Regions from separate parts of the Leucobacter chromiireducens genome, predicted to be linked through region 2. Evidence: predicted binding sites of a transcription regulator. Region 2 holds the regulator's gene; the other holds the start of a gene.

Region 1 (11,505 bases), 910 kb from region 2:
GGCTCGGACGCTCGCCATTGCGCTGCAGAAAACCGCGCGTGCGCTGATGCATTTCGCGCGCAGCGATCGCGTACTGATTGATGAGCCGGCTGAGCGGTCGGTATACCTCGGAGACCTCGGCCATGTCGAGCGGCTCCCCAAGACCCCGAAACGCCGCGATCTCCGCCTCGGTGAGCGGCATTGGGGTCTCGCCCGCAAGGCGGGCCCACTCGTCGCGACCAATCTCGATGAAGGGCGAAGTGAACTCCGGGCGAACCAGCGCCTGAGTGTCCGTACTCGGCTCCTGTGGGTGTGTGCCCCCGCCACCCACGTCGGCGATGACGGGGATTGGACGTGTAAGCGGCTGCTGGGGTGAGTGGATCTCGGCCATTATCCACCCATCGTGCCATTAAACTGATGCCATGTGTGGAATCGTCGGATATGTCGGCCCAAATGATACGGTCGACGTTCTTATCAACGGACTGCGGCGTTTGGAGTACCGCGGCTACGACTCGGCGGGGATCGCCGTGGTTGATGACGACGGGGGTCTGACCGTCCGAAAGCGCTCGGGAAAGCTCGCGCGACTCGAGGAGCTCCTCGCGGACAGCCCGGTCTCTGCGTCCAACACGGGCATCGGGCACACCCGCTGGGCCACCCACGGCGGCCCGACGGATGAGAACGCTCACCCCCACCTCGGTGACGAGGGCAAGCTCGCGGTCATTCACAACGGCATCGTCGAGAACTTCGCTGAGCTGCGCGAGGAGCTCCTCGCCGACGGCATCGAGCTGCTCAGCGAGACCGACACCGAGGTGGTCGCTGGCCTGCTCGGCCGCGAGGTTGCCGCGACAGGCGACCTCGAAGCCGCCTTCCGTGCGGTCGTGAAGCGCCTGCACGGCACCTTCACCCTGCTCGCAACCCATCGCGACGAGCCAGGCAAGATTGTGGCGGCCCGCCACCACTCGCCCCTCGTCGTTGGGCTCGGCGACGGTGAGAACTTCCTCGGCTCGGACGTCGCGGCATTCGTCTCCTCGACCCGTCGCGCCGTGGCGGTCGACGAGGACAACATCGCCGTGATCACGCCCGAGGGTGTGCGCATCACCGACTTCGACGGCACCGAGGTGGAGTTCGAAGAGTACGAGGTGCAGTGGGATGCTGAGGCGGCCGACAAGGGTGGCTGGTCGTCCTTCATGGCGAAGGAGATCAACGAGCAGCCCGAGGCGATCGCCAACACCATTCGCGGCCGCATCGTCGACGGGCATGTCGAGGTGCCGGAGCTCACCGAGCTCGGCGCTGAGCGCCTGCAGAACGTCGACCGGATTGTCATCATCGCCTGCGGTACCGCATCGTACGCCGGCATGATCGGCGCCTACGCGATTGAGCAGTGGGCCCGCATCCCCGTTGAGGTGCAGCTCAGCCACGAGTTCCGCTACCGGGATCCCGTGCTCAGTGAGCGCACGATGGTCATCTCCGTGAGCCAATCGGGCGAGACCATGGACACGCTCATGGCTGTGAAGTACGCAATCGAGCGCGGCGTCACCACCGTGTCGGTGTGCAACACGCAGTCGGCCACGATCCCGCGCGAGTCTGATGCTGCGGTCTACACGCACGCCGGCCCCGAGGTCGCGGTGGCCTCGACGAAGGCGTTTGTTGCGCAGATCACGGCGCTGTACCTGATCGGCCTGCACCTGGGAAAGGTGCGTGGCACGCTGTCGGCTGAGGACGAAGCGGAAGCCGTGCGCCAGTTCGAGGCACTGCCCGAGAAGATGGCAGAGGCCGTCGCGACCCACGAGCAGATCGCGCAGCTCGCGCACTGGATGGCGGACACCCGCTCGGTGCTCTTCCTCGGCCGCCACGTGGGCTACCCCGCCGCGCTCGAGGGCGCGCTGAAGCTGAAGGAGATCGCCTACATCCACGCCGAGGGCTTCGCGGCGGGCGAGCTGAAGCACGGCCCGATCGCGCTGATCGACCACGGCCAGCCCGTGTTCGTGCTCGTGCCGAGCCCCCGCACCTCGCCGCTCATGCACGCGAAGGTGGTGTCGAACATCCAGGAAATCCGCGCCCGCGGCGCCCGCGTGATCGCGATCGTGGAGACCGGCGATACCGCGGTGCTGCCCTTCGCGGACGACGTCGTACGGATCCCGCTCTCGGACGCGCTGTTCGACCCGATCCTGCAGGTGGTTCCGCTGCAGTGGTTCGCGCTCGAGCTCTCCACCGCGAAGGGGCTCGATGTTGATCAGCCCCGCAACCTCGCGAAGTCGGTCACGGTCGAGTGATTATTGGCATCGGGGTCGACACCGTCGACATCGCGCGCTTCGAGCGACAGCTTGAGCGCACGCCGGCGCTGCGCGCACGCCTCTTTACCGAGGCCGAGCGTGAGCTGTCGACCCCGTCGCTTGCGGCGCGATTCGCCGCGAAGGAGGCGCTCATCAAGGCGCTCGGGGGGTCTGACGGTGTGAGCTGGCAGGATCTCGAGATTCGTCGCGGCCCCGAGCGTGCGCCGGTCTTCGCCGCGACGCCCGGGCTCGCGGCAGCGCTAAGCCGTCGCGGCGCGGACCGCAGCCACGTCTCGCTCACCCACGATGGGGGAGTGGCCACCGCGTTCGTGGTCGTTGAACGCACCGAGGGGAAGCAGGAGACATGAGATCCGGATCCATGCGAGTCGCTGAAATCTCGCTTCCCGCCATTCGGCACAACGTACGACGGGTGCGCGAGCTGACCGGCGGGGCCGTCATCGTGGTGGTGAAGGCCGGAGGCTACGGTCACGGGGCCGCGATCACCGCCAACGCTGCCTTTGCGGCGGGTGCGACCATCGTCGCGACCGCGGACCTCGAGGAAGCGCTCGCGCTGCGTGACGCCGGCGTGACCGGCCCACTCTTGTGCTGGCTGCATGGCGTGCGCGCCGACTTCGGGGAGGCCGTCGACGCTGGGATCGAGATCGGTGTCAGCACCCTTGAGCAGCTCGAACGGCTCGGCGCAGCAGCGGCCGAGCGCGGATCCCAAGCTGTCGCGCAGCTGAAGGTCGATACGGGGCTTAGCCGCAATGGCTCGTGCCCCGACGACTGGCCCGTGATCTTCGCCCGCGCGGCCGAGCTCGAAGCCGAAGGCCTCGTGCGTGTGCGCGGTATCTTCAGCCACCTCGCGAACGCCGGGGACGAAGCCGACCGCGCGCAGGCCACACGCTTCGACGAGGCAATCGAGCTGTTGCGGCAGGCCGGAATTGATCCCGAGCTGCGGCACCTCGCCGCGAGCGCTGCGACGTTCTCGTCTCCGCACCTCCATTACAACGCCGTGCGCGTGGGGGTCACCGCCTACGGGCTCAGCCCCTTTGCCGACAAGACCTCGGCGCAGTTGGGCCTCATCCCCGCAATGACGCTGCGCTCCGAGATCATTGCGCTGCGCGGCGTGCCCGCGGGCACCGGGGTCTCGTATGGCTTCAACCATGTGTGCGAGGCGGCGACCACGCTGGCGCTCGTGCCCATGGGCTACGCCGACGGGATGCCGCGCGCGCTCAACGGCTCGGGTGCCTGGGTTACGGTTGCGGGCGAGCCACGCCCCATCGTTGGCCGCATCGGCATGGACCAGTTCATTATCGACGTTGGCCCACTCGCCGGGCGTCTGAGCCTCGGCGATCCGGTGGTGCTCTTTGGCGATCCCGAGCAGGGGTTTCCGCCGGTGGAGATCTGGTCGGGCCTCATGCGCACGATCAACTACGAGATCATCGCGAGCATCGGGCCGCGCGTGATCCGCGTGCCCATTGACGGACCAGACCGTAACCCGGCGGCGGACGCAGAGGCGCGCGCATGACGCTGGGCGCATCCCGCACGACGATCCATCACGTGGCCGACCCCGATGCAATGCACGAGCTCGGGCTGCGGCTCGGACGCGTGCTGCGCGCGGGCGACCTACTCATCCTCACCGGCCCGCTCGGCGCGGGGAAGACGACCCTCACTCGCGGCATCGGCGAGGGGCTCGAGGTGCGAGGATCCGTGCAGAGCCCGACCTTTGTGCTCGCACGAACGCACCCCTCGCTTGTCGGCGGCGCGCCGCTTGTACACGTCGACGCTTACCGCCTGGCCGACGCGGACGAGCTCGACGACCTCGACCTCGATTTCGAGGGTTCCGTCGTGGTGGCGGAGTGGGGCGCCGGTTTTGTGGACACCCGCGAGTCGTGGGTGGAAGCGGTGATTGAGCGTCCGCGCGGGGCGGACGACGAGATAGAAACGGACTGGTCGGAGGCGCCCGTGGAGGCGCGCACCGTCACCATCACCTGGACTGGCCCGCGCTGGGCCGAGGAGACACTGTGATTCTCACTGACGTGCCGGAGCTCGGCTCGCACGTATTGCTCGCGATCGATACCGCCATCGGCACGACCGTTGCGCTCGGCGCTGGCGGACGCGTGTGGAGCGCCGAGAGCGAGAACGCGCGGGGCCACGCGGAAGCGATTGGCACTCTGCTGCTCGACGTCTTCGAGGAGAGCGGTGTTGCACCTGCGCGCGTCACCGGGGTCGTCGCGGGCGTGGGGCCCGGGCCGTTCACCGGGCTGCGCGTGGGCATCGCGGCGGCGCAGGCATTTGCGCTTGGCCGCGGCGTGCCCCTGCTGCCGGTTGAGGGGCACGAGGCCGTGGCGCTCGCCGAGCTCGAGCGCGGGGCGACCGCGGGCGTGCGCGTCGTGCAGGATGCGCGGCGACGCGAGCTCTTCGTCACCGAGTATTCCGGGCTCGACTGGGCGGGCGTTCCCGTCCGCACCGCCGGCCCCGGGCTGTGCGCGCGCGCTGACTACGTTCCCGTCGCCAACGAAGTGTGGCCCGAACGAATCCCTGGTGCCCCGCTGATCGGGATCGCTGCGCGTCGCCTCGCCGCCGGGCAGGAGTTCACGGATACGCAGGCGCGCTACCTCCGCGCTCCCGATGTGGCCCAGCCGGGAGCGCCGAAGCGAGTGAGCACGTGAGCGAGCCCGACACCGAGGCGGCCGCGGCACCGGCGCTGCGCCCCGCGACTGCGGCCGACGTCGATGCGATCTTCGCGCTTGAGTCGAGCTTGTTCGCGAACGACGCGTGGAGCCGCTCGATGCTGCACGACGAGCTCACGGGGGAGCTGCGCCACTATTTCGTGCTCACCGCCGCCGACAGCTCGACGATTCTCGGCTACGCCGGGCTGCTGGTCGTCGGCACCGAAGCGGACGTGCAGACGATCGCGGTGTCGCCCGAGGTGCGTGGCACGGGGCAGGGGCGACGGCTTATGGACACCCTGCTCCGGGTCGCTGCCGAAGCCGGCGCCCGCGAGGTGTTCCTCGAGGTGCGCGCCGACAACCCCGTGGCGCGCGGTTTGTATGCTTCCCTGGGCTTCGCCGAGATCGGTGTACGGCCCCGTTATTACCAGCCGGATGGCGTCGATGCGATCGTCATGCGGCACGAACTGAAGGAAACACGATGAGCGCCCGCGAACCCCTCGTCCTCGGCATCGAGACGAGCTGCGATGAGACCGGCGTCGGGATCGTTCGCGGTCGGACGCTGCTTGCCAACGAGATTGCATCGTCGATGGACGAGCACGCGCGCTTCGGCGGTGTGGTACCCGAGGTTGCGGCCCGCGCCCACCTCGAGGCGATGAGCCCCACGATCGAGCGCGCGCTCGAGACTGCTGGGGTGCGGCTCGAGGAGCTCGACGCGATCGCGGTGACGAGCGGGCCCGGGCTCGCGGGCGCACTGATGGTGGGCGTCGCGGCCGCGAAGGCGCTTGCCGTATCGCTCGGCAAGCCCCTCTACGCCGTGAACCACCTGGTCGGCCACGTCGGGGCTGACCTGCTGCAGGGCGAGGGACTGCGCCCGGTAGTCGGCACGGTGGGGGAGTTCGAGCTCCCTACGATTGCCCTGCTCGTGTCCGGCGGACACACCTCGTTGCTCCTTGTGCGTGACCTCGTGGGCGATGTCGAGTTGCTCGGTGAGACCATCGACGACGCCGCAGGTGAGGCATTTGACAAAGTCGCGCGTCTCCTCGGGCTGCCCTACCCAGGTGGCCCCCACATCGACCGGGTCGCCGCGGAAGGCAACCCAGAGGCGATCCGCTTCCCCCGAGGGCTGTCGCTGCCGAAAGACATGGCGAAGCACCGCTACGACTTTTCCTTCTCCGGGCTCAAAACCTCGGTGGCGCGCTGGGTAGAGAAGCACGAGGCGACGGGCGAGCCCGTTCCCGTGGGCGACGTCGCAGCGAGCTTCCGTGAGGCGGTCGCGGACGTGCTGTTGACCAAGGCCGTTGCGGCATGCCAGGATCTCGGGGTGCCGCGGCTGCTGCTCGGTGGCGGAGTGGTCGCAAACGCGCGCATTCGTGAGCTTGCTGCCGAACGCACGGCAGCGGCCGGGATCGAGCTGCGCGTGCCGCCGCTCTCGCTCTGCACCGACAACGGGGCGATGATCGCCTCGCTGGGCGCGCAGCTCGTCGCCGCAGGTCACGCCCCCTCGGGGCTCGATTTTGGCGCCGACTCCACGCTCCCAGTGCAGCAGATTCAGGTGGCGTAGGCGCAATTTGCGCAGGAAATTTCGCTTTTTCGTTCGAAAACGTTGTTTTTGCGTTCCCTGAGTCTAGGCTGAGAGTACGGAAACCGGCGGCATGCCGCCGCGATCACCGACTGAAGGAGCACCATGTCTGAGAACCTGCCCGGCAACGACCCCACCCAGCCGCCCGTGCCGCCCCAGGCACCCACCACCCCGCCCCAGGCACCCGCGGCGCCCGAGCAGGGCGCACCGGTCCCGCCACAGGCGCCGCCCGTGCCCCCGCAGGGAGCACCGGCGTACGGTCAGGCGAGCGCGCCCCAGGGCTACCCGCAGGCCGCACCGCAGGGCTACACGCAGGGCGGCTACGCGCAGCCCCAGTCGAAGGGTCTCGCAATCGCGGGCATGGTGCTCGGCATCGTGGGCCTCGTGCTTTCGGTCGTGCTGTTCTTCCTGCCCGGTTTCGGCCCGCTGCTCGGCGTCGTGGGCATCGTGCTCAGCATCGTCGCGCTCGTGAAGAAGCAGTCGAAGGCGATGGCCATCACCGGCCTCATCACCGGCGCGCTGGCGATCATCGTCGGCATCATCGTCTGGATCATCCTTCTTGCGGGCTTCTCGCAGATCGCTAACGATCCCGACTTCCAGCAGCAGCTCGAGCAGCAGTTGCAGGAGCTCGAAGAGCAGAGCCAGACGCAGGAGTAGTCTCCCGCGCACGCAACGGGCCCGGGGCGATTCCCCGGGCCCGTTTTGTGTTTTTCTCCCGCGGGGTCAGAGGCTGAACGCTCCGGGGAGCTTGCCTAAACGGCGCTCGACGCGCACCTCCCACTCGTCACTCGGCGCGAGTCGTGTCGCGATAGTCGCGCGCGAAGATGTTCACTACCATCTGTCCATCGCTCGCGCGCTTGCCGCGCTCGTGCCCGTCGATGCTGCCGAGGCCTCGCGCGTCGAGCACTGCATCGAGCCACACGCTCGGCGCACCTGGTATCAGGTGTGAGCCCAGTCTCGCTGAGTTTCCCTGCGCGGCCATTGGCGGTTACGGTTCGCAGCGCTCCGCAAGGATCGCGACATGGGCCCCGTCTGCACGGGTGAGGATGAGCGTGCCACGATTCGGCCCGCGAAGCTTGAGCCGGGTGCGCAGCGCCGCTGGATCCACATCTGCCCCGCGCTTTTTGATCTCCAGCGTGCCGATACCGCGCTCGGCCAGAGCCTTCCGCAATTCCTTCTCGCGGACGGGCAGCTCCGCGACCACGCGGAACGCCTGGGCAAACGGGGTGGGGGCGAGCCGGTCCGCCGTCAGGTATGCGATCCCGGGGCTCAGCATCCCGGCGCCGAGTTGGCGTGCCAGCATGCCGATCAACCGGGCACGGATCACCGCGCCATCGGGCTCGTAGAGGTACGTGCCGAGCGGGCGAACCTCCGCGTCGAGCGTGTCCGCGGGTGCGGCAAGCTCGTGGGCGCGTTCTCCGCGGATGACCAGCGCGGAGCGGAGCGCGTTCGGACGCGCGAGTGGGCCGAACCAGAGCCCCGTTTCAACGAGTTGCCCATCGACCGAGACCCACTGCGCCTCCGCGGTATCCGGGATGAGTTCGCGGTCGAGGCCTGGTCCGAGCTTGATGCCAGTGGGGAGCCGCTCGGCAAGACCGAACGCGAAGCTCAGACTGGGGGAGTAATCGTCGGGAGAAGCGACGCGGCGGGTATCCGAATGCCCGGCCGTGCGCCGCGCCGGGTCGAGGAAGACGCCGTCGGCGTCTGCTGCCCCGAGCTGTTCCGCATCACCGACGCGAACCTGCGGCGCGGGGAGCCTGAAATGCGCTGCCGCGATCCCAAGATTGTGCTCCGCGATACGCGCAGTGAACGGATCGAGCTCGACGGCGAGCGGCGAAATGCCCGCGCTGATGAGCGCCATTGACTCGGTGCCGATGCCGCAGCCGAGATCAGCCACCCGCGTGCACCCGGCGTCCCGGAAGCGCGCGGCATGCCGGGCCGCAACGGCACGACGCGTCGCTTGTTCGAGGCCCGCGGGGGTAAAGAGCAGCGACAGCGCCAGCTCGCCGAGCTTCGCCTGCGCCTTCAATCGCAGTTGTGCCTGCGTGAGTACCGCGGCCGTGTGCTCGGCGGCGAGCCCGTCTTTGCGGAGCTGCGTGTTGAGCCGAGCGGCATCCACTCCCGCGGCGAGGGCACCCACAGCGCGTCCCAGGGCGTCGACACCTGCGGTAGTGAACAGGAAGTCCCAGCCGGGAGGCACCGTTGATGCTGCGGCGGGGGAGAGCGGGCCAGGCACTGACTACATACTCGAGCCGGCGGCAGCGATGACCCCGACCCAGACGATGAACGCGATGAGAATCGCCCAGAACGCAACCTGGATGTACCCCAGCACGAGCGCGGTGACGGCGAGCCCGCGGCCGCCCTCGCCGGTACGACGAATCTGGTTCATGCTCAGATGGCCGAGCACCACCGGGACAACGAATGGCGCCACGAAGGCAGAGATCAGCGCGAGGATCGCGAGCGTGTTCGTGGGCGGCGCAGCGGCGGCGACGGGAACGTAGTAGGGCACCGCGTACGGCTGTTCAGCGGCCTGGTACGCGGGCTGCTGCGTGTGGTCGGCCTGCGCGGCCGTGTACTGCTGCGGCGCCACGTACTGCGGAGCGGCGTACTGCGGCGGAGCGTACTGCGGCGCCTGCGGCTGCTGCGGCACCTGCTCGGGATCCCCTGCGGGAAGGTTCTGGCTCACGGTGAATCCCTAGTAGCTGTACCCGGAGTAGCCGGCGTAGTCGCCGCCCACCGCGGCGATCGCGAACGCAATGAAACCGATGTAAAGCACGAAGAACAGGACGAGGAACACGATCGCGGCGTACCCGATCACGAGGCCGGTGATGGCGAGCCCGCGGCCCGCGTCGCCCGTGCGCTTGATCTGGCTGAGGCTCATGTGGCCAAACACCACACCCGCAATCGGCGCCATGAACGCGAGCAGGATCGCGAGTACGGCATACGTGTTGGTCTGCGCGAGCGTGGTGCCGCGCGGAGCCTGGGCGGGAGCGGGAGCCGCCGCGCGGTAGACGGGCTGGCCCGCCGCCGGGTATGCGGGCTGGCCAACCGGGGCCTGCGCGGCGTACGCGGGAACACCGGGCTGCAGCGGGACGGTCGGCTGAGCCGCGGTCGGCTGCGCTGCCGTCGGCTGTGCGGCGTTCGGCTGTGCGGCGTGGGGCTCAGGGGTGTTGGGGGTAGACATCGGTTCTCCTCGGGACGCGTGTCGAGGCTTGGGATCCGTGCCGTGGTCCCCTCGCCCTGTTCTTCCCACCATTCTACCGCCGCGTTTCTGCACGGCGCATGGGGTCGAGCCGTGAATCACCCCACCCCGTGCTGTGTGCGTTCGCTTGGAGCGATCCGCACAGTTGGCACTCCCCTTGCAGGAGTGCCAATGTGCGTCCTAGACTCGATGGCAGACGCGCTCGCATCGGGCGGGCGCGAGAACTTTCGCACACTGGAAAGAGGTCAACTGTGTCGGTTGCCATCAAGCCGCTCGAGGATCGCATCGTTATCAAGCAGGTCGAGGCTGAGCAGACCACCGCCTCCGGTCTCGTGATCCCTGACAGCGCCAAGGAGAAGCCCCAGGAGGGCGAGGTCGTTGCAGTCGGCCCCGGCCGCGTGTCTGACAGCGGCACCCGCATCCCCCTCGACGTCGCCGTGGGCGACGTGGTGATCTACTCGAAGTTCGGCGGCACCGAGGTCAAGGTGTCGGGCGACGATTACCTCGTGCTCTCGGCACGCGATATCCTCGCAGTCGTTACGCGCTAAGCGCTTTTCGTTCTGCACTCCGGGGCCGACGCGTTTCGCGTCGGCCCCGGTTTTATTGTTTGCGCTTCACTCGACAGGAACCCCGTGCCCGTAGTTGCTCCTCGCGGAGAGTCCCAGCGCGGACTCCTCGCTGCCCTCGCCGCCTACACCCTCTGGGGTTTCCTGCCGCTCTACTTCGTGCTGCTGGTGGGCATCAACGCGTTCGAGATCGTCGCGTGGCGGATCTTGCTCACGCTCGTGTTCTGCGCGATCCTCATCACCGTGCTTCGCCAGTGGGGAGAGGTGGGACGCGTGCTGCGCGACGGCCGACTCCTCGGGCGGCTCGCCCTCGCCGGAGCGGTGATCTACGTGAACTGGCAGACGTATGTGCTGGCGTCAACGTCAGGACACGTGCTTGATGCGTCGCTCGGGTACTTCATCAACCCGGTGGTCACGATCCTGTTGGCCGTGCTGCTGCTTGGCGAGCGGCTGGGCCGCGTGCAGTGGATCGCGCTTGGCGCCACGGTGGTCGCGTTTGTCATCATCGCGGTGGGGTACGGCACCTTCCCGTGGGTGGCGCTCGTGCTCGCGCTGTCCTTCGGCTACTACGGATTTGTGAAGAAAGATGTGGGCGGCCGTGTTGCCGCGCTGCCGGGGCTCTTCGTCGAAACTCTCGTGCTCACGCCGATCGCGCTGATCGTGCTCGCAGTGCTCGGCGCCACGCGCGGACTCGACGCGCTGAGCGCTCCGCCCGCGGAAGTGTGGATTCTCTCCGGAGCGGGGATCGCGACCGCGGTGCCGCTGCTCCTGTTCGCCGCGAGCGCGCGCAGGATCTCGCTCACGGCGCTCGGCTTCGCGCAGTATCTTGCGCCCAGCATCATGTTCCTGGTGGGCTGGTTGATCCTCGGCGAGCACATTCCGGTCGCGCGCTGGATCGGCTTCGCGGTGGTGTGGGGCGCGCTGATTGTGCTGTCGGTCGAGACGCTTCGCGCGGGCAGGCGGAGACCGTAGCGACGGGCACGGCGCCCGCCGGGCCCGCCGCCCGCCCGCTAATGTGGTGGGCGAACGGGGCGGCGATGGCCCCGCCAAGCGCCAAGGAGCCCAATGACGCCGCTGCCAGATTCCTGGGACGAGACTGATCGCCAGATCGCGGCGGTGCTGCAAATCTCTGGTCGCGCATCTTGGGGCGCGGTCGCGCGACTCCTGGAGCTGCCCGAGCGCACGGTGGCGCGCCGGGGCCAGCGACTCATCGACCTCGGGGTGATTA
Region 2 (11,505 bases):
CGAGGCCTTCCAGGCTCGCCTCGGCGCCGAGAATTGCGTCGGCCATCGACACCTGCATCGTGCAGAGCAGGTCGTTGCCATCGCGGCTGAAGATATCGTGGTGCATCACGCGGAACTCAATGAAGAGATCACCGTTCGGCCCGCCGCCGGGGCCCACCTCGCCGCCGCCGCGCATCTGCAGGCGGGTCCCGGTGTCGATTCCAGAGGGCACGTCGACGTTGAGGGTGCGGCGCTCGCGCACGCGCCCCTTGCCCGCGCACTCCACACAGGGGTGTTCAATAATGGTGCCGTAGCCCTGGCAGCTACCGCACGGGTGCATCGTCATGACGTTGCCAAAGAGCGAACGAACTTGGCGCTGCACCTGCCCCTGGCCGCCGCACACGTCACAGGTGACGGGGTGCGTACCGGGCTGCGTGCAGCTGCCCTGGCACACCGAGCACAGCACGGCGGTGTTGATCGTCACTTCGCGCTGCACGCCAAAGATGACGTCCTCGAGCGACACGTCGACGCGGATCATCGCGTCGTCGCCGCGCTCGGCGCGCGACCGAGGGCCGCGCTGACCACCACCGAAGCCGCCGCCGAAGAAGGTCTCGAAGATGTCCCCGAAGCCGTTCGCGCCACCCTGGCCGCCGCCCATGTCGTAGCGCTGACGCTGCTCAGGATCGCTCAGCACGTCGTACGCGTGGGTCACGCCCTTGAAGCGCTCCGCCGCATCCTCGCTCGGGTTCACGTCGGGGTGGAGCTCGCGGGCAAGCCGACGGTACGCCTTCTTGATCTCCTCGGGCGTCGCCTCGCGCGATACGCCCAGCGTCTCGTAGTGATCAGCCACGGGTGAAACTCCTCAGATGTGTTGCTTGGGTGAGTGGAGCAGAAGCTGTACAGGCTACCGCTCCTCCCCCAGAATTCGATTCAGGTAACGGGCGACCGCCCGTACCGCGGAAATATTGCCGGCATAGTCCATGCGCAGAGGGCCAAGCACGCCGATCTTCGAGACCGAGGCGCCCTCTTCCTCATAGTTCGAAGCGATCACGGACGCCGCGGAAAGCCCGTAGGCGTGATTCTCGCGCCCGATCGACGCAGCAACGTCCCGGCCGTCTTGCACGAGCTCGTCGAAGAGCCGCAGGAGGGTGACCTGCTCTTCGATCGCCTCCAGGACCACGGGGAGTGAGCCCTGAAATTCCCCCGGGCGAGAGAGATTCGCGGCCCCCGCCACGGCAATCCGGTCGCTGCGGTTTGCGCGGAGCTGGGTCTCAACGACTTCCAGCACGCGCCGCACCAGCTCGGCCTCGTCCGGGGTTGACCAGTCGTCAACGCGCTCGGCGAGCTCGGTGATCGCCGCTGCTGCGGCTTCCACGTCGCTCCCCACGGCGGCCGCCGCGATCCGATCGCGCAGGCCGTGTACCCAGGCCTCGGTGACCTGCGCAGCGGGCAGCCAAGCGATCTGCTGCTCCACCACGCCGCTGCCAAGGATAAGCACGCAGAGCACACGATCCTCAGCGATCGCCACCAGGTCGATGTGGCGCACCACGGTGCGGCGCAGCGAGGGATACTGCGCGACCGCAACCTGGTTTGTCAGCTGGGAGAGGAGGCGTACCGTGCGGCCCATGACGTCGTGCAGATCGCTCGACTCCCCGAGGAACCGCTCAATCGCGGTGCGCTGAGCGGCCGTCAGCGGGCGCACCTTCGCGAGGGTGTCAACGTATAGCCGGTAGCCCTTGTCCGTGGGCACCCGCCCCGAGGAGGTATGCGGCTGGGCGATCAACTCGTCGTCTTCGAGCAACGCCATGTCGTTGCGAATCGTGGCTGCGGACACACCGAACTGGTGTCGATCCACGATCGCTTTGGATCCGACGGGCTCGTTCGACGAGACGTAATCGCTCACGATCGCATGCAGGACGGCCAGGCTGCGTTCTGAAACCACTCGCCCCTCCTCGCCGTCTTGCCGGGTTGGCACTCCCAAACCCTGAGTGCTAAGTCTAGCGCAGCAGGTGCCCGCCGCAGCCCGCCTCGCTCAGAGCGAACCCGCGTGTCTTCCGCAGAGCTCGCTCCGGGCGGCGTTCACGCACCCAGCAATCGGTGCACCACAGTGTCTGCGAGGAGTCGACCGCGCAGCGTCGGCACGATGCGGCCGCTAATCGCGGCTCGGCCGTCGATGAGCCCGTCAGCGATCAGCTGTGGCACCGCCCGGCGTTCATCTGCCGTCAGGGTGTCCGTGGAAAGGCCGTCGAAGATCCGAGTCTCAAGCAGCACGCGCTCCTCGCGACGCGCATCCTCGGTCAGCGTCTCCCGCGAGTGCGCAGGAGAAACTTCCGCGTGCACACGGCTCGCGTAGGCGCCCGGATGCTTCACGTTCCACCAGCGGACGCCGCCGACGTGGCTGTGCGCGCCCGGCCCTGCTGCCCACCAGTCCTCACCGGTCCAGTACGAGAGGTTGTGGCGCGAGCGTGTGTCCGCGGAGCGCGACCAGTTGCTGATCTCGTACCAGCTGAACCCCGCCTCGGCGAAGCGCGCGTCCGCCAGCTCGTACATCTCTGCGTGGAGATCCTCGTCCGGCTCCGCAACTTCACCGCGCTTGATCTGCGCGGCGAGCTTCGTGCCGGCCTCAACAATCAGCGCGTAGGCGGAGATATGATCCGGTTCGCTCGCGAGCGCTGCGTCAATCGAGCGCTGCCAGTCATCGAGCGACTCCCCTGGTGTGCCATAGATCAGATCGACGCTCACCTGCAGGCCGGCTTCTTTCGCCCAGGCCACAACCTGTGGCACACGCTCCGGGGTATGGGTGCGATCGAGCGTGGCCAGTACGTGCGGCACGGCCGACTGCATCCCCACGCTCACCCGCGTAAAACCTGCCGCTGCAAGTTCGCGGAGGTAGTCGAGGTCCACCGAATCCGGGTTGGCCTCGGTGGTAACCTCGGCCCCAGGGGCGAGGCCCCACTCGCTTTGGATCGTGCTCAGCATCGCGGTGAGGTCTGACGCGGGCAAAAGCGTCGGCGTGCCTCCTCCAAAGAACACCGTCGAAACTGGCCGCTCTGGAAGGCCCGATTCGCGGAGCACGCGCGCTCCAAACTCGAGCTCCCACTGCACCTGCTCGGCGTACTCATCGCGACGGGTTCCGCCGAGCTCGCTTGCCGTATAGGTGTTGAAGTCACAGTAGCCACAGCGCACCCTGCAGTACGGCACGTGGACGTAGACGCCAAAGCGGCGATCCTCGGCCCCGGCGATCACGCTCCCGGGGAGCGCTCCGTTCTCGGGTGCTGGGTCGCCCTCGGGCAGCACACTCGGCATGAGCTACGCCGACCGCGGCGAACTTGGCCGCCGCTGATGCGAGTTGCTCGAGATGGGAGCGTCGCTCGCAGTGGACGGCACTTCTGGGCGCACTTCAGCCGCTGCTTCGGTTTCAACCTCTGTCGCTCCTTCGCCCGCGGGCTCGGCGTCAGGCTCGGCTTCCTCCGCGTCGGTCTCAGACAGCTCGATCACCGCGGTGACGGGAGCCTCATCGACGACCTCCGCGGGTGCCGCTGGTTCCTCCGATGCCTCGGCAGGGGCCGTCGGCTCGGGGGCGACGTCGGAGACACCCTCCCCGCTGGCACCGAGCGTTGCGCTCGGCTGAGCGCCAGGCAGCAGTGCAGCAAGTTGCGCGCGCACCGCTGCAACCGCGCCGCGCACCTCGGCGCGTGCACGCAGACCAAAGAGCCCGCCCTTTGGCGCAGCAAGAAAACCGCGCGCGACCGCCCACACCGTGTCATCGTCGCGCAGCTCGACCCTGAAAAGCTGCTCGCCAACGGCACCGTTCTCGTCGCTCGTGCCCCAGGCGAAGCCGATGACGCGGGCCTCGGTGATCGTGTAGATCACCAGCACCGCTCGGTCTTCGTTGCCCGGGATGCTGAGCGTCGCACGAGTACCCGCAACCACGAACGGCTCACCATTCGGGCCGAAGTGCTCTTCAGGCTCCGCGGCGGCCTGCGGCACACCGTCGCTGTCGAACTGCGGACCCTGGTACTCGGATCCGGCGCCGCGCTCGTTCTCGGTCACCGTCGCGCCAGCACCTCGCTGGGCACCCCAGGTCATGAGCAAGCTCGAGGCCAGGATGAATCGCTCCTGGCCGCTCCCAAGACGCAGCTCCTCTCGGTACGGCGTGCTGCCCTCCGGCGGGAAGCGCAGCAAATCGGGTGCGCGCGAAGCGCCCACCGCGGCGTACGCAACGGGCATGTCGACGTGACTCTTGCGCCGGGTTCCTTCCCCAGAGCTCATCGCTTCGACTGCTCCTTGCCCTCCACATCGCCGGAAAGCGCCGCAATGAAAGCTTCCTGCGGCACCTCGACGCGACCGACCATCTTCATGCGCTTCTTGCCTTCCTTCTGCTTCTCGAGCAGCTTGCGCTTCCGGCTGATGTCGCCGCCGTAGCACTTGGCAAGCACGTCCTTGCGGATGGCGCGAATGTTCTCTCGAGCAATGACGCGCGCGCCAATCGCCGCCTGAATCGGGACCTCGAACTGCTGACGCGGGATCAGCTTCCGCAGGCGCTCCGTCATCATCGTGCCGTAGTGGTACGCGTTGTCGCGGTGCACGATCGCGCTAAATGCGTCGACCTTGTCGCCCTGCAGCAGGATGTCAACCTTCACGAGGTCGGCTTCCTGGTCTCCCATGGGCTCGTAGTCGAGGCTCGCGTAGCCCTGCGTGCGGCTCTTCAGGTGATCGAAGAAGTCGAACACGATCTCACCGAGCGGAATGCTGTAGCGCAGCTCGACGCGCTCGCCCAGGTATTCCATGCCCAGCAGGCTGCCGCGACGGCTCTGGCACAGCTCCATGATCGCGCCAACGTAGTCCTTCGGCGCGAGGATGGCGGTCTTGACGACGGGCTCACGCACGCTCGAGATCTTGCCATCGGGGTACTCAGACGGGTTGGTCACAGTGACGGTGCTGCCGTCCTCGGTGACCACCTGGTAGACCACGCTCGGCGCGGTCGCGATCAGATCGAGATCGAACTCACGGCGCAGACGCTCCGAGATGATCTCGAGGTGCAAGAGGCCCAGGAAGCCACAGCGGAAGCCGAAGCCAAGCGCCACAGACGTCTCGGGTTCGAACTGCAGCGCGGCGTCCTCAAGCTTCAACTTGTCGAGCGCCTCGCGCAGAATCGGGTAGTCGCTCCCGTCGAGCGGGTACAGTCCCGAGAACACCATCGGCTTCGGATCGGTGTAGCCGGGCAGCGCCTCCGTTGCAGGGTTGCGCTTCGCGGTGACCGTGTCGCCCACCTTCGACTGACGCACGTCCTTCACGCCGGTGATCAGGTAGCCGACCTCGCCAACGGCAAGGCCCTTGGTGGGCGTGGGCTCGGGCGAGGACACGCCGATCTCGAGCGCCTCAAGATCCGATCCGTTCGACATCATCTGGATCTTCTCGCGCGGGCTGAGCTTTCCGTCGACCATGCGCACGTAGGTCACAACGCCGCGGTACGGGTCATACACGGAGTCGAAGATCATCGCGCGCGGCGGCGCATCAGCGACACCGACGGGAGCCGGGATGCGTGCGACCACGAGGTCGAGCAGTTCCTCGACGCCGGCGCCGGTCTTGCCCGAAACCTTCAGGATCTCGTCGGGGTTGCCGCCGATCAGTTCGGCGATCTCGCGCGACACCCGCTCGGGGTCGGCGGCGGGAAGATCAATCTTGTTCAGCACGGGAATGATCTCGAGATCGTTCTCCATCGCGAGGTACAGGTTCGCGAGAGTCTGAGCCTCGATGCCCTGCGCTGCGTCGACGAGGAGGATCGCACCCTCGCACGCGGCGAGTGAGCGAGATACCTCGTAGCTGAAGTCGACGTGACCGGGCGTATCGATCATGTTGAGGGCGTAGGAGTTGCCATCGGCATCCCAGTGCATGCGCACTGCCTGCGACTTGATCGTGATGCCGCGCTCGCGCTCGATATCCATGCGATCGAGGTATTGCGCCCGCATCTCGCGGTCAGGGACAGTGCCCGTGACCTGCAGCATGCGGTCGGCAAGCGTCGACTTGCCGTGATCGATGTGCGCGATGATGCAGAAGTTGCGAATGCGCGCGGGGTCGGTCGACGCCGGGACTGGGGGGTTGACGCTGCGTGGAGACATTGTGAGCCATTATCGCACGGCCCACGTGCGAGGTGTCCATTTCACGCGCGTGCGCGCGGCGCGTGTGATCAGGGGCATATCTTCCAGGCACGTGCGCCCCGAGGCGTCGCACTCGTGGAGGCAGTAGTGCAACACACCTCCGAGAAGACGTTTCTCTGGGCCCGGGCGTCTGATAGAGTGGGCTCTTGGCTTGCGTGTGGCTCACACCACACAACCCGCAAGGTGCCCTCTCTCGCCGCGCGGATCCATCTGTTTCACCCGTACCGGATAAGGACACACCACAACGTGGCAAACATCAAGTCGCAGATCAAGCGCATCAAGACCAACCTGAAGGCGACTGAGCGCAACAAGGCGTACAAGAGCGAGCTCCGCACCGCCGTGCGCGCTACCCGCACCGCGATCGCCGCTGGCGACAAGGCGCTTGCGCAGGAGAAGCTGCAGCTTGCCACCCGCAAGCTCGACAAGGCTGTCTCCAAGGGCGTCATCCACAAGAACCAGGCTGCGAACCGCAAGTCGGCTCTCGCTGCGAAGGTTGCTGCGCTCTAAGCTTCTGGCTTTCTGACCTACATGGGTCACGAAGGGGCTCCGCTTCGGCGGGGCCCCTTTTGCATGCCCCAGGGTTCGTTCAATATCACCCCGTCCACCCCGCGCAGAGCCGATTGCCTGCGCGGGGTAGTGAGTTAGCGGGCGCGACCGCGCCGCGCAACGAGCAGCACGAACTTCTCGAGCGCGTACTCCGGGTCGCGGGTGCCGCCCTTGAGCATCCATTCCGTTTCGGCAGCCTGGTCAATACAGCGGGCAAGGTCACCCTCGCGCCAACCGCGAACCTCCCGCTGCGCGCGCTCAACCTGCCACGGTGCCATGCCGAGCTCCTTCGCGAGCTGACCGCTGCTGCCGCTCGCGCCGTAGACACGAGCGAGCGCTCGCACCTTCATGTTGAGCGCGGCGAGCAGCGGGATCGGGTCCGTGCCCGTGGAGAGCGCCTGGCGCAGCAGCACGAGAGCATCTGCGCCACGACCCGCCGTCGCTGCATCGGCCACCCGGAACGCGTTCGTCTCCACGCGCCCCTCGGTTGCGCGGTTCACTTCATCCTCACCAATGCGCGCGCCGACATCAGAGACAAGCTGCGCACACGCACCCGCGAGCTCACCGATACCGCCGGAGTACGCTGCCGCGAGCATGCGCGAGGCCCCAGGGGTCGCTTGCGCGCCCAGGCGCCGGAACTCCGCCTGCACAAAGGCGAGGCGGTCTGCGTCCTTCTTTACCTCGGGGCAGGCGATCTCGATGGCACCCCCCGTGCCCTTGCGGAGGAGGTCCAGGAGCGCCTTTCCGCGCTGACCCCCCGCGTGGCGGAGCACCAGCACGGTGTCCTCTGCAGGCTCAGCGACGTAGCGCTTCGCGTCTTCCAGGAACGCATCAGAGCACTTCTCGACGGCCTCAACACGGATGAGACGCGGCTCCGCGAACAGTGAGGGGCTCGCTACCGTGAACAGCTCGCCCGCGGCGTAGCTCGCCGCATCAATGTCGTGCACCTCAAGGTCGGGGTGCGTCGCAAGGAGCTGAGCGCGGATCGACTGACCAGCACGGTCTGCGAGAAACGCCTCGGGCCCGCTCACGAGAACAACCGGGGCCGGCCGGGCCTCGGACCACTCGATCTGCGGGAACTTCGCTGGGGTACTTCGTGCTGCTGCCACCTCCTCAGCCTAGCTGGGACCGGCGACACTCGGACGCTGCCTCACGGCTGCTCGGGCTTCCCATCGGGGTACTCGGCCCACACCACGATCCGGCCTGGCTCACCACTGAGGGCGAGCGTGCCAGCCGTGTCAGTGCGCCACACCGCAGTTCCTGCACTCTCGAGCTGACGCAGCGTTTCTCCCGCCGGGTGCCCATACCGATTCCCCGCTCCCACCGAGATCACTGCAAGCTCGGCACCAGCCGCCGCGGCAATGCACGGGTGTTGATCACGCGAGCCGTGGTGCGCAACTTTCAGCACGTCAGCGCGCACGGCTCCGGCCAAAGCCGCGCATGCGGTGGCTTTTGCGTCAGGTACTCCATGCCCAGTCAGCAGCGCACGCTGTGCGGCGCGTCCCGTATCTCCCGTGAGCAGCACCGTAAGTTCACCCGCGTACACTTGCAAGACCACGCTTGCACCGTTCGCATCCGGGGGCGTAATCCCGCGACGTGGACCAAGGGCACGCCAACGCACTGCATCGCCGCCAAGGTCGCCACCCCAGAGCATCGTGAGTGGCACTCGCGCTGCCACAAGCTCGGCAACGAGCGACCGCTGTTCGCCGTCTTCTTGATTGGGTGGTGCAATCAGCGCCTGTTCCGTGCGGTCGAGCACCTCGCGAAGTGCGCCGATGTGATCGCGGTGATCGTGGCTGAGCACCAGCCAGGCGAGTGAGCGCACCCCAAAGCGATCGAGGCACGCGCGTAGAGCCGCTGGATCGTCCCCGGTGTCCACCAGCATGACCTCGCGTGGCGCGCTCGGATTTCGGATGAGGATCGCATCCCCCTGCCCCACATCGCACACGACGACGCTCCAGTCCTGAGGCACCGCGAGTCGGCCCACCGCGGGCACCAGGAGCGTCGGGGCGACAAGTGCCCCCATGCCCACACCGACGAGCATCGCTGACGCTCGGCGCGTACTCGCCCTCGGCTTGGGTGAGTCGCGCCAGGGTGCGCGGCGGTGCGGCCTGCGAACAGAACTCCGGACCGCCAGCACACACCCGAGCAACAGGAGAGACTCCGAGGCCGCGAGGAACACCGCCCCCGGCCAGCCGGCAGGCCACGGGAGACGCGCGAGCGGGAGCCCCGCGCTCACCGCCGCGGTGCCCATCACCCATCGTGCGGGGATCGTTGCGAGGCCGAGCAGCAGGGCCCCGAGCGGCGTTGAGAGCGGAAGCAAGAGGAGCGCAAGCAGGCCAAGCCCTGTTCCCACCGGCGCCGCGGGGGCAGCGAGCACATTCGCGAGCACGGCGACGGCCGAGATCTCCGGCTGAAGGAGAATGAGGAACGGCGCGCAGGCAAGCTGCGCGACGAGCGCGACCGCCACCGGTAGCGCGACCCACCCGGGCAGTCGCACGCGATGCCTGAGCACACCGGCGACCGGCGCGGCGGCGAGCAAGATCGCAAGGGTCGCGACCACCGACAACACGAATCCCGGGTGCAGCGCCTGCCACGGGTCGCGGACCAGCAGCACGAGAACGGCGACGCCGAGCGCGGGCAATGAGATCGCACGACGCCCACCAAAGCGCGACAGGAGTATCACCGTCGCCATGACTGCCGCGCGGTACACGCTGGGCTCCGGGCCCACGACAATGACGAAGAGCAGCAGCGAACCTGCCTGCACGGTGATCCGTGTACGCCGTCCAAGCCGAAGCCAAGCAGCGAGCTGGCCGACCCCGCCAGTGACGAGCGCACAGTTTGCACCGGACACCGCCACGAGGTGGGTGAGGCCGCTCGCCCGCATCTGCGAGCTGAGCGTCTCGCTCACGAGGGAGGTGTCGCCGACTGCGAGGCCGGGAACGAGCTCGGCACCGGGGAAATCGCCAGCTCGGACGTTCAGTGCAGCGCGCAATGCTGCCGCGGTTCGCTCCGGTGGTGGCGCGGGCTCACTCAGTTCGACCTCGCGCACACGGATGCCCGCAGCGGCGGACGCGCTGGGCTCAAGGGGCACGAGTCGTCCTCGAACACGCAGCTGCGCCCCGGGCGCCCACTCGGCAGTGCCACACTCTTGGACGCGCTCGCCGCACCAGAGGAGCACCGGCGCGATCCCACGGGCTGTCTGCGTGGTGCCGGCGGCCCAGGGACGCCCCGTTGATCCGAGGGAGACAAAGCCCGTGAGGCGCACCTCGCGTACCGCATCGGCCGGGCCCTGGCGAAGTTCCGACCGCGCTGCCTCGCCGGCGCTGAGCTGCACCCCGAGCAATACCAGACACGCAGCTGCGATCAGCACGGACACAAGGGCGCTCCCCCGCCGGGCCCCTCGGTGTCGACGCTCGCGCCACAGCGCGGCCGCGAGGGCGCTCACGCCGAGCCCCGCGCCCACCCAACTCAGCCAGGCACCACCGCCGAGTGGCAGCACGATTGCGGTGGCGAGCCACACGACAAGCGCCGGCGCGAGCACACGCCAGTGGCCCGGCGTCACGGCACCACGTACTCTCGCAGCCCGTCGAGGGTCTTCTCGCCAATCCCGGGGACCTCAAGGAGCTGCTCGATGGACACGAAGCCACCATTCGACTCGCGCCACTCGAGGATGCTCGCCGCGAGCGCCGGGCCGATGCGCGGAAGCGTTTCCAGCTCCGCCGCGCTCGCGCGGCTCAGGCTCACGAGGTGAGCGGCAGGCTGCGCGGCTCCCCCGCCAGTCTCACCCCTTGCAGTCTCACCCCTTGCAGTCTCACCCCTTGCAGTCCCACTCCCTCCGGGCGCAATCCCGTCGGCCGCGCCTGGCGCCCCCGCAACAGCAGCCTCCTGCGCGTTCGGCACGCGCACTTGCTCACCGTCTTGCAGCGGGCGCGCGAGATTCACCCCTGCGAGCTCCGCGGCTTCTGTCGCCCCACCGGCGGCAGCAATCGCATCGGCAACCCGGGAGGCGGGTGCCAGCTCGACGAGCCCGGGGTCACGGACCTCTCCCACTACGTGGATCCACAGCGTCGCGCCACTCCCTGCTGCGTCGCTCGGTAGGCTGTCACCCGCCGCCGGGAGGGCGTGCGGTTTTGCTCCCTCGGCAGAAGTCTCGCCGGGCGGCGCATTCGCCGCGTGTTCGCCCGGCACCCCTGGACTCACTCGACTCACAGGACTCGCCGCGCCACCGCTGCGCACGGCAGCCACACCAACAGCCACCAGCACGACAATGACGAAGACGGTGATCCCTGCCCAGACAGGAGCCCGCAGCGCACGGAGCACACGCTCTCGCCAGGGCAGCGTCGGATCCCGACGCAACGCCGGCCGCGCATCCTCATGGCTCGCGGCGACGCGAAGGCTCTCCGGTGCAGCCCGCTCAGCTCCCCGGTGGCCTGCCGGATCCGGTGCCCTTCCCGTGACGGGTGCCTTCTCCGGAGCGGATTGGGGTGCGTGCTCGCTGAGCTCCGCAAGCACCCGTTCAGCGCTCCACGCGCGCGTAGCCACACGGTCACGCCGATGCGGTCCCGTCGCCTGAAGCGGGGCAGGGTGCTGAGTCATGCCGCCACGTTAGGCGCGTCACTGCGCGCGAGCGGAACCGTCTCGCCAGGAGCCCACTTCTGTGGAATAGCGTCGACCAGAAGATGATGTGAGCGAGGCGATAACTCGCCAGAGGCGCCGGCGCTTCCAGCAGAATCACGAACATCTGACTAAAGTTAGGTGACACTAAGAATACTTCCACAAAGGTTTCCATGCTCTCCCTCGCTCCGCGCCCCACGCT

The links. Region 2 encodes HrcA, which represses chaperone genes, less so after heat shock. Its sites were predicted from a motif close to TTNGCACTCGNNNNNNNCGAGTGCNAA; they were not measured.
Region 1: the regulator HrcA is predicted to act here: its motif matches at 9,857-9,883, upstream of groES (co-chaperone GroES).

What each region holds. Positions count from the first base shown of each region.
Region 1 is NZ_CP197024.1:2,494,396-2,505,900, reverse strand. It holds gene coaA (type I pantothenate kinase) at 1-370, opposite strand, end outside; gene glmS (glutamine--fructose-6-phosphate transaminase (isomerizing)) at 402-2,252, shown strand; gene ACR81A_RS11265 (holo-ACP synthase) at 2,249-2,620, shown strand; gene alr (alanine racemase) at 2,617-3,783, shown strand; gene tsaE (tRNA (adenosine(37)-N6)-threonylcarbamoyltransferase complex ATPase subunit type 1 TsaE) at 3,780-4,283, shown strand; gene tsaB (tRNA (adenosine(37)-N6)-threonylcarbamoyltransferase complex dimerization subunit type 1 TsaB) at 4,280-4,927, shown strand; gene rimI (ribosomal protein S18-alanine N-acetyltransferase) at 4,924-5,412, shown strand; gene tsaD (tRNA (adenosine(37)-N6)-threonylcarbamoyltransferase complex transferase subunit TsaD) at 5,409-6,491, shown strand; gene ACR81A_RS11235 (DUF4190 domain-containing protein) at 6,615-7,166, shown strand; gene ACR81A_RS11230 (hypothetical protein) at 7,294-7,431, opposite strand; gene ACR81A_RS11225 (THUMP-like domain-containing protein) at 7,498-8,745, opposite strand; gene ACR81A_RS11220 (DUF4190 domain-containing protein) at 8,749-9,195, opposite strand; gene ACR81A_RS11215 (DUF4190 domain-containing protein) at 9,205-9,693, opposite strand; gene groES (co-chaperone GroES) at 9,963-10,259, shown strand; gene rarD (EamA family transporter RarD) at 10,344-11,249, shown strand; gene ACR81A_RS11200 (Lrp/AsnC family transcriptional regulator) at 11,343-11,505, shown strand, end outside.
Region 2 is NZ_CP197024.1:1,580,076-1,591,580, reverse strand. It holds gene dnaJ (molecular chaperone DnaJ) at 1-829, opposite strand, end outside; gene hrcA (heat-inducible transcriptional repressor HrcA) at 884-1,921, opposite strand; gene hemW (radical SAM family heme chaperone HemW) at 2,059-3,285, opposite strand; gene ACR81A_RS07085 (DUF1990 family protein) at 3,289-4,251, opposite strand; gene lepA (translation elongation factor 4) at 4,248-6,101, opposite strand; gene rpsT (30S ribosomal protein S20) at 6,387-6,647, shown strand; gene holA (DNA polymerase III subunit delta) at 6,782-7,795, opposite strand; gene ACR81A_RS07065 (ComEC/Rec2 family competence protein) at 7,837-10,251, opposite strand; gene ACR81A_RS07060 (helix-hairpin-helix domain-containing protein) at 10,248-11,285, opposite strand; gene ACR81A_RS07055 (AraC family transcriptional regulator) at 11,477-11,505, shown strand, end outside.